Chitinophaga varians: one gene and its partner. The main gene of each other region encodes a partner of the protein of the gene in region 2 in a complex. Links are inferred from orthologs where the notes say so. Each region holds a gene or a part of one and is shown on either strand. Other genes may lie near its edges.

Evidence for each region. The genes of interacting proteins can lie anywhere in the genome.
Region 1: the proteins of pheT (region 2) and pheS are in contact, whole or in part, in a crystal structure (PDB 6P24), measured with the Escherichia coli proteins. The link is inferred for Chitinophaga varians from one-to-one orthologs.

Annotation. Positions count from the first base shown.
Region 1 is NZ_JABAIA010000001.1:2,772,442-2,780,188, reverse strand. Bases 2,913-5,767 are described here. They hold pheS (phenylalanine--tRNA ligase subunit alpha), read left to right. Parts: upstream 2,913-3,753; coding sequence 3,754-4,782; downstream 4,783-5,767. Other genes in these bases: HGH92_RS11320 (3-hydroxyacyl-CoA dehydrogenase family protein), read left to right, coding at 4,938-5,767; HGH92_RS11330 (response regulator transcription factor), read left to right, coding at 3,043-3,729. Also shown: HGH92_RS11345 (TonB-dependent receptor), read right to left, coding at 1-343; HGH92_RS11340 (GLPGLI family protein), read right to left, coding at 383-1,213; HGH92_RS11335 (sensor histidine kinase), read left to right, coding at 1,404-2,831; more of HGH92_RS11320, read left to right, coding at 5,768-5,786; HGH92_RS11315 (NAD-dependent epimerase/dehydratase family protein), read left to right, coding at 5,876-6,853; HGH92_RS11310 (hypothetical protein), read right to left, coding at 6,858-7,541; HGH92_RS11305 (UDP-3-O-(3-hydroxymyristoyl)glucosamine N-acyltransferase), read right to left, coding at 7,632-7,747.
Region 2 is NZ_JABAIA010000001.1:1,999,099-2,002,305, reverse strand. What follows is about bases 1-3,052. They hold pheT (phenylalanine--tRNA ligase subunit beta), read right to left. Parts: upstream 2,726-3,052; coding sequence 275-2,725; downstream 1-274. Other genes in these bases: HGH92_RS08060 (hypothetical protein), read right to left, coding at 2,794-3,027; HGH92_RS08070 (hypothetical protein), read right to left, coding at 1-166.

The DNA of each region.
Region 1 (7,747 bases), 780 kb from region 2 along the record:
TAACGCCTTTCAGCTCCATGCCCAGTGTGCCCAGTGTGAGTGATGGCGTTTCGTCCGTGATTTTGACGGGTTTGTTGATGGCCTTGTATCCCAGGAAGCTGATATACAGCCGGTAGTCGCCGTTGGCGATATTGGTGATCTCAAAATTCCCCTTGTTGTCTGTGATGGCAGTGCTGGCCACCGTAGAATCTTTGGCATGCAGTAATACGACAGTTGCTGCAGGCATAGCTTCTTTGGTACTTTGGTCAGTCAGCTGCCCTTTAATCTTTCCTTGCTGCGCCTGGGCCTGGGAGCATATTACTCCCAAACCCAGTACCAGCAAGAGCTGTATAATTTTCTTCATAATGGAGTTTCGCGCGAAAAGGTAAGATAGGGTGAATTTTTACATTTGGGGTTGCCGCTTACGTAATTTCTCCATCTCCTGTTGTCTGATATCCCGCATTTGTTCCTGGCTGATTTTTTCAGCACCGGCGGGTACGGCGAGATCGGTGTCTGTTACGGCCTGGAGGTTTACGCTGGTGGCGTTATAGGCACGTCTGCCGCCTTCGGCCACCAGTACCACGGCGTTGGCTTCCGGCAGCAGCCCGTTGATTGGCGAGAAGCTGAATGGCAGTTCGGTGGTGTACCATACGGTGTAGGTATCGTCTTTTAACTTGATAGTAGCTTTCTTACAGGTATAACCTGCTATTTTCTTTGTTTTGTCGCTGGCTTTGGCATCGGCGGCCACGATAAAATCTTCTTCGGCATAGTACGTTTTGCGGTCATCGCCGAAGGTGCTGAAAACGTGAAGTATCTTCTTATTGGCGAGGTCAAAGTATTGGGTATTGCCACGGCCCATCATGCCCATGCCCGGGCCCATTCTGCGTTGCCCCGGCCCCTGCCCTTGTCCGGGCGCCTGTGCATTGGCGGTGTCTCTGCGGGCTCTGCCGCCCCAGCCACCGCGGCCGCCGCCACCGTTGCCAAAATCGGGCCTTTCAGTGGCCAGTTTGGCATGACCGTTATTGAAAGTAAGGGTTTGTTTAAAAGTGATTACATCAGGGATTTGGGGAGCTTCATCACCGTCGCCGCCACCGCGCTGGAACCCACGCATCCGCTCGGGGTCTGTTTTAGCAGTCACCTCGTAAACAATAGTGCCTGACTGCTGCGCCAGCAGCGGCTGTGTAAAGGGCAGCACCAGGGCTGCGCTCATAATGATCCGGGATATACCTTTCATGGTTGCTGATTTTATCAACAAAAATCCTCCTTCCCCGTCTCTTTTTGCGTTAAAAACCTTTATTTACTGTTATTTACTGTTAAAGATCATCTGCCAGCGTTAAATAGGCTTATCTACTGTTAATTATTGTTAAGGATTTCGCCCCTTTAGCGCCGGAATGGATAGTTTTGTAACGATATAAATATGATTGATGCGGCAAAGAATCCGAAACATCCTTATCCTCATGTGCAGCTGTATTCTGGGAATCTTTCTTTTCCAGGGCTATTGGGTGTACAATTCCTATCGCATCCGGCAGGAACAGTTTAGCAAGGAAATCAATGACGCCTTGCGGACAGCGGTATTTAACAAACAGTTCTCCGACGTGCACCGGCAGTTCCCGGACATGCGCAGCTATCGTTATTATAACAGGTCCAAAGACAGCGCCCGGATGGTGATCATACGGAGAGACCAGCACGGATGGCATCGCGGCGCCAGACTACCAGGTCCTCCGCCCCCGCCAGACAGCATCAAAGGGGATGTTACCACCCGCATTTATGTAGACACGCTCGCCCGCCAGATCTCCGAATTCCTGATCGCCAATAACCATAACGACAGCGCCAATCTCAAAAAACTGGACTCCATCTTCCGCGCTGAACTTCATAACCGCCAGATAGCCACCCCGTACAAACTGGATACTTTCCATATGAGCTACAGTGGCTTTGAAAGGGAAAGCTTCCGCGACAGTATCCGGAAAAGAGAACCGCGACAAACATCGAAGATACCATTCAACCCTGCCAGCAACCTCTTCGTACAGGCCAGCTTTGAATCCCCGCTACAGTTTATCCTGCAGAAAATGCTCTGGACGCTGATAAGCTCCGTCGCACTGCTGGTGCTGACCGTGTTGTGTTTTGTATATATGCTCCGGACCATCCTCAAACAGAAAAAACTGTCAGAGGTGAAGAACGACTTTATCAATAACATGACCCATGAACTGAAAACACCAATCGCTACAGTGTCTGCTGCGGTAGAGGCCCTGCAGAACTTCAACGCTTTGAATGACCAGCGTAAGACACAGACCTACCTGGATATATCCAAGAATGAACTGCAACGGTTGTCTGACCTCGTCGAGAAAGTGCTGCATATCGCTGCGGAAGAAAAAGAAGACTTTGAGCTGTTCAGAGAGGAAACAGACCTGAACGAAGTGATCGACAACATCCTGACGAACCATCAGCTGAAAGCCGCCAAGATGCTACAGGTGCGGTATGACAACAAGTTGACCCGCCCCACTGTTTATGTAGATAAAACCCATCTGTCCAATGCCATTAATAACCTGGTGGACAACGCCATCAAATACTCCGGTGAGCAGGTACAGTTGTATATCAGCTGCAGCGAGGAACACGGCATGCTGAAGATCAAGGTGAGGGATAACGGCATTGGTATTCCACGGGCTTACCAGGAGAACATTTTTGACAAGTTCTTCCGGGTGCCTACAGGCGATCTGCATAACGTGAAAGGGTTTGGACTGGGGCTGAGCTACGTAAAAAAGATCGTGGAAATGCATGGCGGCACTATCCGGGTGCATAGTGAACCTGACAAGGGAACAGAATTTACGATTAACATTCCCTTGTCCCAGGGCTGAAGCCCTGGGCTGCGATTAGATTAAGCCTTTGCTATTGATTTTTTTATTGATGGCTTTAATGTTGGCCGAATGAACTGTACCCAATAAAGGTGACAACGCGTGAAGCCGTTTCGGTACTGATGTTTCGTTATTGAAAGGCTTTTATACGGCACTGTTCCCAATAAACACACAACGTAGCCCAGGGCTTCAGCCCTGGGATCAAAAAAAAGATATGGCAAAAGTATTATTAATCGAAGACGAATGGCAGCTGGGCCAGATTGTGAAAGACAGTCTGGAAACCCGTGGATTTGAGATGTTGTATGCCGAAGATGGTAAGGAGGGCCTGCGGCTGTATCAGCAGGAGCGGCCCGATGTAGTGGTATTGGACATCATGATGCCGAATATGGACGGCTTTACGGTCACAGCAGAGATCAGGAAGCAGGATAAATTTACGCCGATCATCTTCCTGACGGCCAAATCCCAGACGGCGGACGTGGTCAAGGGATTTGAATTGGGAGGCAACGACTATCTCAAGAAGCCGTTCAGCATGGATGAGCTGATCGTACGTATCAAAGCGTTGCTGAAGCGGTTCAGCGACCATCCGGCCGTAAAAGAGATGGAAGAGGGATCTGTGGTGATTGGCCAGTATATCTTCAACTATGCCAAGCAGACCCTTGCCCGTAACAATGTTACCGAGTTCCTCTCCCACCGGGAAGCGGAGATCCTGCGCCGGCTGTACGACAACAAAAATGAGGTGATGGAGCGTAAGGCCGTGCTGATGGACCTCTGGGGCGATGATAATTTCTTCAATGCCCGCAGTATGGACGTTTTTATCACCAAATTGAGGCGTTACCTGAAGGACGACAGCCGCGTCCAGATCGTTAATATCCGCGGGGTTGGTTATAAGCTGATATTTTAGCATTATCGCTTATCTTTGTTCTTTATGGAACAGTTAGTACAGCAAATAGCAGCCTATAAACAGGAAATAGCGGCTTTTACGCCTGCCAATGCGGCCGATCTGGAGCAGTACCGGATAAAATTTCTGGGCACCAAAGGCCTTGTGAAGGCCCTCTTCGGAGAAATGAAACAGGTCCCCAACGATCGCAAGAAAGAATTTGGACAGATCCTGAACGAATTTAAGCAGCTGGCGGAAGCCCGCTATGAAGAGTTTACAGCGCTGAAGGAAGCTGCCGGCGACAACCATCAGGATGTAGACTATACCCTGCCAGAGGCCCCTCACCGCCTGGGCACCCGTCATCCTATCAGCCTGGTGCGGAACAAAATCATCCGCATCTTCGAACGGCTGGGCTTCACCATTGCAGAAGGCCCGGAAATTGAAGATGACTGGCATAACTTCACCGCGCTGAATCTCCCGGAAAACCACCCTGCACGTGATATGCAGGACACTTTCTTTATCAGCAAAAATCCTGACTGGCTGCTGCGTACCCAGACTTCCTCCGCCCAGGTAAGGGTGATGGAAGAAGGCAAACTGCCTATCCGTATCATCAGCCCGGGAAGGGTATACCGCAACGAAACCATTTCCGCCCGTGCGCACTGCTTCTTCCATCAGGTAGAAGGGCTGTACATCGACGAGAACGTTTCTTTTGCCGATCTTAAACAGACCCTTTATCACTTCGTGAAGGAGTTCTTTGGTGAAAATACCGGTATTCGCTTCCGTCCCTCCTACTTCCCGTTCACAGAGCCCAGTGCTGAGATGGACATCTCCTGCTTTATATGTGGCGGCACCGGATGTTCCGTATGCAAACATACCGGCTGGGTGGAAATCCTCGGTTGTGGCATGGTACACCCCAAAGTACTGGCCAATTGCGGCATTGATCCGGAGAAATACACCGGTTTCGCTTTCGGTATGGGTATCGAACGTATCACCATGCTGAAATACCAGATCAAAGACCTGCGCCTGTTTTCTGAAAACGATACCCGCTTCCTGGAGCAATTTGAAGGAACGGTATAGATATTTAGCGATTTTTTGGTGTAGGCGGCCGAGGCAGCCTGCATCAAAAAATCGTAAGTCAAAAACAGCCCCCGACAAATGATTTATTGTTGATTTTAGGTAGTCAGGCCGCCTTCAAATCAAAAAATCGTAAATCAAAAAATTCCCACATCAAGATGATACACTCTATTGCTGTATGCGGCGCTGGCACCATGGGAGCCGGTATAGCCCAGGTAGCGGCTTCCAGTGGTTACAAGACGGTCCTGTTTGATATCCGCCCTGAAGGGCTGGAAAGAGCGCAGGCACAGATCACCAAAAGCCTCTCCACAGCGGTGGAAAAAGGCCGCCTTAAGGCGGAGGAAAAGGATGCGGCCCTGGAAAGGCTTACTTTTACCAGCGACATACATCGCTGTGTGGCAGATGTGATCATTGAAGCCATTATAGAGGACATGGCTGCTAAAACAGCCCTGTTCAACCAACTGGCGCCCATCAACCGGGAAGACACCATTTTTGCTTCCAATACCTCTTCCCTGTCTGTTTCTGCTCTGGCGGCCACGCTTCCCCATCCTCAGCGGGTAGCCGGCATGCATTTCTTTAATCCTGCCCATCTGATGAAACTGGTGGAGGTCGTGAGCGGTGAACAAACATCACCTGAAACGACCAGCCGTGTTTATGAGCTGGCAAAGTCCATGGGAAAAGTGCCGGTAAACGCAAAAGACGCCCCAGGTTTTATTGTGAACCGTGTGGCGCGGCATTACTATCTGGAAGCTATGTTGCTGGCCGAACAACAGGTGGCTGATTTCAGCACCATTGATCAGCTGCTGGAAAACGCCGGCTTCCGGATGGGACCTTTTGCCCTGATGGACCTCATCGGTAATGATATCAACCTGGCCGTCACCCGGTCGCTGTACGACGCCTTTCAACAGGCGCCCCGCTTCAAGCCTAATGCGCTACAGGAACAACGGGTGCAGGACGGTAGGCTGGGCCGTAAAACAGGTCTTGGCTTCTATCGCTACGAGCAATAAACTTTAACAGTTATAAATCCGGTGAATCGCTCAAATCACGGAAATCATTAGTTAATTTTGGGCCTCTATCAGTAAACGAATTAGTCTTCATGATTTTAGTCACCGGCGGAACAGGTTTTTTAGGCAGTTATTTGATTCGGTCATTGGTCGCGGCAGGTAAACCTGTGAGAGCCCTTTACCGCAAAGCCCCTTCTCCCCGGTTGCAGGACCTTTCCGAAAAGATTGAATGGGTACAGGGCGATATCCTGGATGTATGTACACTGGAAGATGCCATGCAGGGCATTAGCCAGGTGTATCACTGTGCCGCTGTGGTGTCGTTTCAGCCCGGCAATGCCGCCAATCTCATGAAGATCAATGTAGAAGGTACCGCCAACGTAGTGAATTTAGCACTCGATGCCGGTGTGCAAAAGCTGGTGTATGTAAGCTCAGTTGCTGCCATTGGCAGGTCGAGGGAACAGGCGGCCATTGATGAAGATTGCGAATGGGAAGACAGCCCTAATAACTCCCGTTACAGTATCAGTAAATTTCAGGGTGAAATGGAAGTGTGGAGAGGCATCGCGGAAGGCCTCGATGCCGTGATCGTAAATCCTTCTATCATATTGGGCGCCGGCTTCTGGGACGAAGGCTCCGGCACCCTGCTCAAGAATGCCTGGAAAGAATTCCCTTATTATACCGAAGGCGTCAACGGTTTTGTAGATGTGCAGGACGTGGTAAGAGCGATGATGCTGCTGATGGACAGCTCCGTGAGCGGGGAACGTTTCATCCTGTCTGCCGACAACTGGGGATACCGCCAATTGTTTACCACTATGGCCCATGCATTGGGCAAAAAGCCACCCCATATAGCAGCTAAGCCATGGATGGCCGAAGTGGTGTGGCGGCTTGAAAAAATAAAGGGTATGCTGACCGGCAAACATCCGGTAGTGACCAAAGAAACGGCGCGTACGGCACAACTGAAGGTGTACTACGACAACCAGAAAATCCGGACGGCCCTGCCGGCATTTAACTTCCGTCCACTGGAAGAAACCATCCGGGAAATTGCGGCCGCTTTCCTGGCATCCCGCAACTGATATTTTATCTCAACATCAACGCGCCAATGGCAGCAGCCAGTGTTTTGGCTGTTTCTGCAGGGGCGTCTTTGCTGACCCATACACGGGGTTTTTCGCCGGGGATGACTGCCGCTACCGGCTGTCCGCGGTATTGAAATTCATAACACACTTTTTCGTAGGAGTTGACCTTGCCGAAACGGTTATGTGCCGTAATGCGGATATCGGTGTCTGCGCACCGGAGTATACCGGCTTGTTTGTTATTGTTCAGCTCCAGGTACCCCGGGGATTTTAATATCATTTCCCAGCGTTTCAGCGGCTCATTTTTAGTCCCGTTGATCAGCGTATAGGAAAGGGCCGCGCTGCCATCAAGGTCTTTTAAAACGGCCGGCAAATCGCGATTGCTGAAGGCGATCCGGGAGGTGTTCATGGTTTGTACCAGGATGTGTTCATCATTGCCGTTGACATAGAAATTAAAAGGCGTCTTAGGGTCTTTGATGAAGCTGCCCATTGTTTCGGCCACGCCGTTTTTACGGGAGGAGGTAGTATACAGTCCGAAGGAAATGGTTTTGGCAGAAAGCCAGCCATCGTTCACCTTCACCGGCCATTCCTGTGCCTGGCTGTACAGGTTGTTCTGCGGGGTGGAGGTAGTGGGTTGTTTGGCAGTAGTGCAGGCGAGGAGAAAGAGAAAGGGAAACAATAATTTTTTCATGAATTACGAATTACGAATTACGGATGACGGATGACGAATGACGCTTACAGGTGGGGTCCACCCCTATCGTCATTCGTCATCCGTCATGGGTTAAAGGGATTTTACTTTGTCCCAGATTTCAGGAATGCGTTTTACCCAGCCGAGTTCTCTTCTTTTTTCGCTGGCTACTTCTGCCGGATAACCGAAGTATACTTTACCGCCTTCGA
Region 2 (3,207 bases):
GTTTGTCCTCCATTGCCTGTATGGTCAGCTGTTGTTGTTGCAGTGCCTGTTGTTGGTGGTTGACTTCTTCTTTTAGCGATGCATTCTCCGACTGCACCTGGTGAAGTCTTTTCACCAGCAGTTGTAGCTTTTCTTCTACCCGTTGAATGTACTGCTCTAATACCATTTTAAACAATTGATATCATTTTCGATTTTTTGATTTACGGATTTCGGAATTTAAACGAATGTGACCAAATCCCTCAAATTCGTAAATCAAAAAATCGAAAATCGAAAATTATCTCCGTATTTCTGCTTGTAACTGTGTCTCGAAAGTTTTTACCAGCTTGTCCATCACCCCGTCAATTTCTTTGTCTGTCAGGGTTTTTTGGGTGTCCAGGAAGGTAAAGCTTACAGCGTACGATTTTTTATTGGCTCCCAGCTTCTCGCTTTCAAATACGTCGAAGAGGTTGATGTCCTTCAGCAGTGCTGATTTTACTGCACGGGCAGCGGCCTCTACGGCTGCAAACCGCACCTGTTTGTCCAGCACCAGCGCCAGGTCTCTCCTTACGGCAGGGAAGCGTGGAATTTCCTTGTAAAAGTTATCACTTTTTTGCAAGAGTCCGAGTATTTTATCCCAATTAAAAGTGGCATACCATACCGGCTGTTTAATATCGAACTGCTTCAGTTTCTGTGTGGTAACGCCTCCGAGGGTCACTACCACCTGATTTTTGACTTTAATGTCCCAGGCTGGCAGCAGACCGGCTTCGGTGCTTTCCACCCATTGGAACTGCTGGTAGCCCAGCTGTTTCAGTACATTTACCACAAAACCTTTCAGGTCGTAGAAATCCACGGGAGTGGATTTATGCATCCAGGTTTCTGCGGTACGTTTGCCGGTGAGGTATAACACGAGGTGATTGTTCTCGGCATATCCTTTCTCCAGTACTTTATAGGTTTTTCCGAATTCGAAGAAGAACAGGTCTTCGTTCTTACGGTTCAGGTTGTGGGAAATGCTTTCCAGGCCTGTTTCCAACATGGAAGGGCGCATTACGTCCAGTTCCACGGTGAGGCTGTTCATCATTTTCACGGTATGCTCCAGCACTTCCGGCGTATAGTATTTGCTGTTGGTGATGGAGTTGGTGAAAATTTCATGGAAACCGTTGCCGGCCAGGTAGTTGGCCACTTTTTCACGGATGCCTTCTTCATCCGGCTGTGAGGCCATGGAAGGGGCAATGGTGATGTGGGACGGGATTTCAATATTATCGAGACCGTCTATCCGCATAATTTCCTCTACGAGGTCCGCAGGAAGGCTGATGTCCGGTTTGCTGAAAGGTACGGCCACCCGCAGTTTTTCCGGGGTTTGCGCCATCACGTCCACTGTTTCGGAAATGAGTTCAAAACCAAGGCTGGTCAGAATGTTTTTGATTTTTTCCGGTGCATACCTGCTGCCACTGAGTTTGTGGATATAGGCGTAGGTGGTTTCCACCTGTGTTTTCACTTTAGGCAACGGATATACGTCCACGATATCGGAAGCCGCTTTACCGCCGGCCAGCTCACAAATCAGTGCGGCGGCGCGTTGCAGGGCAAATACCGTATTGGAGATGTCCACCCCTTTTTCAAAGCGGGTGGCGGCATCGGTGCGGAGACCATGCCGGAAGGAAGTGGTACGGATACCACCGGCAGTAAAGAAGGCGCTCTCCAGGAAGATATTTTGAGTGCTGTCGCTTACGCCGGAATGCAGTCCGCCGAAAACACCGGCAATGCACATGCCTTCGCCGGCGCCGTTACAGATCATCAGGTCGGTAGCGTCCAGTTTCCGCTCTTTTTCGTCGAGGGTAACAAATACGGTGTCCTGTGGCAGGTTCTTCACCACTACGGCATTGCCTTTAACGGCTGACGCGTCGAAAGCGTGCAGCGGTTGGCCGGTCTCATGCAGTACAAAGTTGGTGATGTCCACAATATTATTAATAGGGCGCACGCCGATGGCCTGCAGGTGGTTTTTCAGCCATTCCGGAGAAGGCGCCACGGTCACGCCGGTGATGCTGATGCCGCTGTAACGCGGGCAGGCATCGGTATTGTCGATGGTCACGCTGATCGGAAGAGGGGCCGCTGCGGCAGGCAGGGCTTTTATTTCCGGCAGTTGTACCTGGTATTTGCTGGTATGTTCCAGGTTATTGAGGAAAGCGCACACGTCTTTCGCTACGCCGATATGGCTCATAGCGTCCATACGGTTGGGCGTAAGACCTATCTCGTAGATCCAGTCCTGTACCGGTTTGAATATATCTGCGGCGGGTGTTCCGGGTTGCAGGGAGGCGTCCAGCACCATGATACCGGCGTGGCTGTTGCCCAGGCCAATTTCATCTTCAGCACAGATCATGCCCTGGCTTTCTTCGCCACGGATTTTTGCTTTTTTCATGGTGAGGGGCTCGCCATCCAGCGGATAGATAGTAGTGCCGATGGGGGCTACCACTACTTTCTGGCCCACGGCCACGTTGGGAGCGCCGCAAACAATGTGCAGCGGTTCACCGTTGCCGGTGTTTACAGTGGTCAGTTTCAGTTTGTCAGCATTGGGGTGCTTTTCGGCTGTCAGCACTTCACCCACTACCAAGCCGGCCAGACTGCCCTTTACCGCCTCGAACTTTTCAAGGCTCTCAACTTCCAGGCCTATTCTTGTCAGGATGGTGGACAGTTCCTCCGGTGTAGGTTTGACCGGCAAATACTCACAAAGCCAGTTGTATGAAATCGTCATTTGTCTGCTTGGTTTATAAAGAAGCGTAAAGTTAAAGAATTACAAATTACGAATTGCGAATTAGCGGTTTAGCCGGTGATTACCGGGAAAAATTGTCCCTGAGGAGGGATGGATAGCGGTTTTCCGGCGCCTGTTTTCCCGTATAGGCCTGCCTGGTCAACGTTCCCGGCGGCCTGGTAGCGGCGTTTCACGGCAATGTGAAAATCTTTTTTACACAATGTGTGTGAATAATCAGACCTTTGCATGTGGTTTTTCCGGTTTTTGGTGGATAACTGTTGTTGTCCGGTGGATAACCCGCTCATGGATGGTGGATAACCTGTGCGTGGGGTTTAATAAATTTAGTCGTCAAATAAAAAAGGTTAATTAAAAAAATGCCTTTACCTTAGTTTGTACGGCTCGAGAAAATTTACAATTTCTTAAAGCGGCAAATGTTGCCGGGATACAGGAATAATGCAAATAAATACCGGAAAGGCCCATTGACT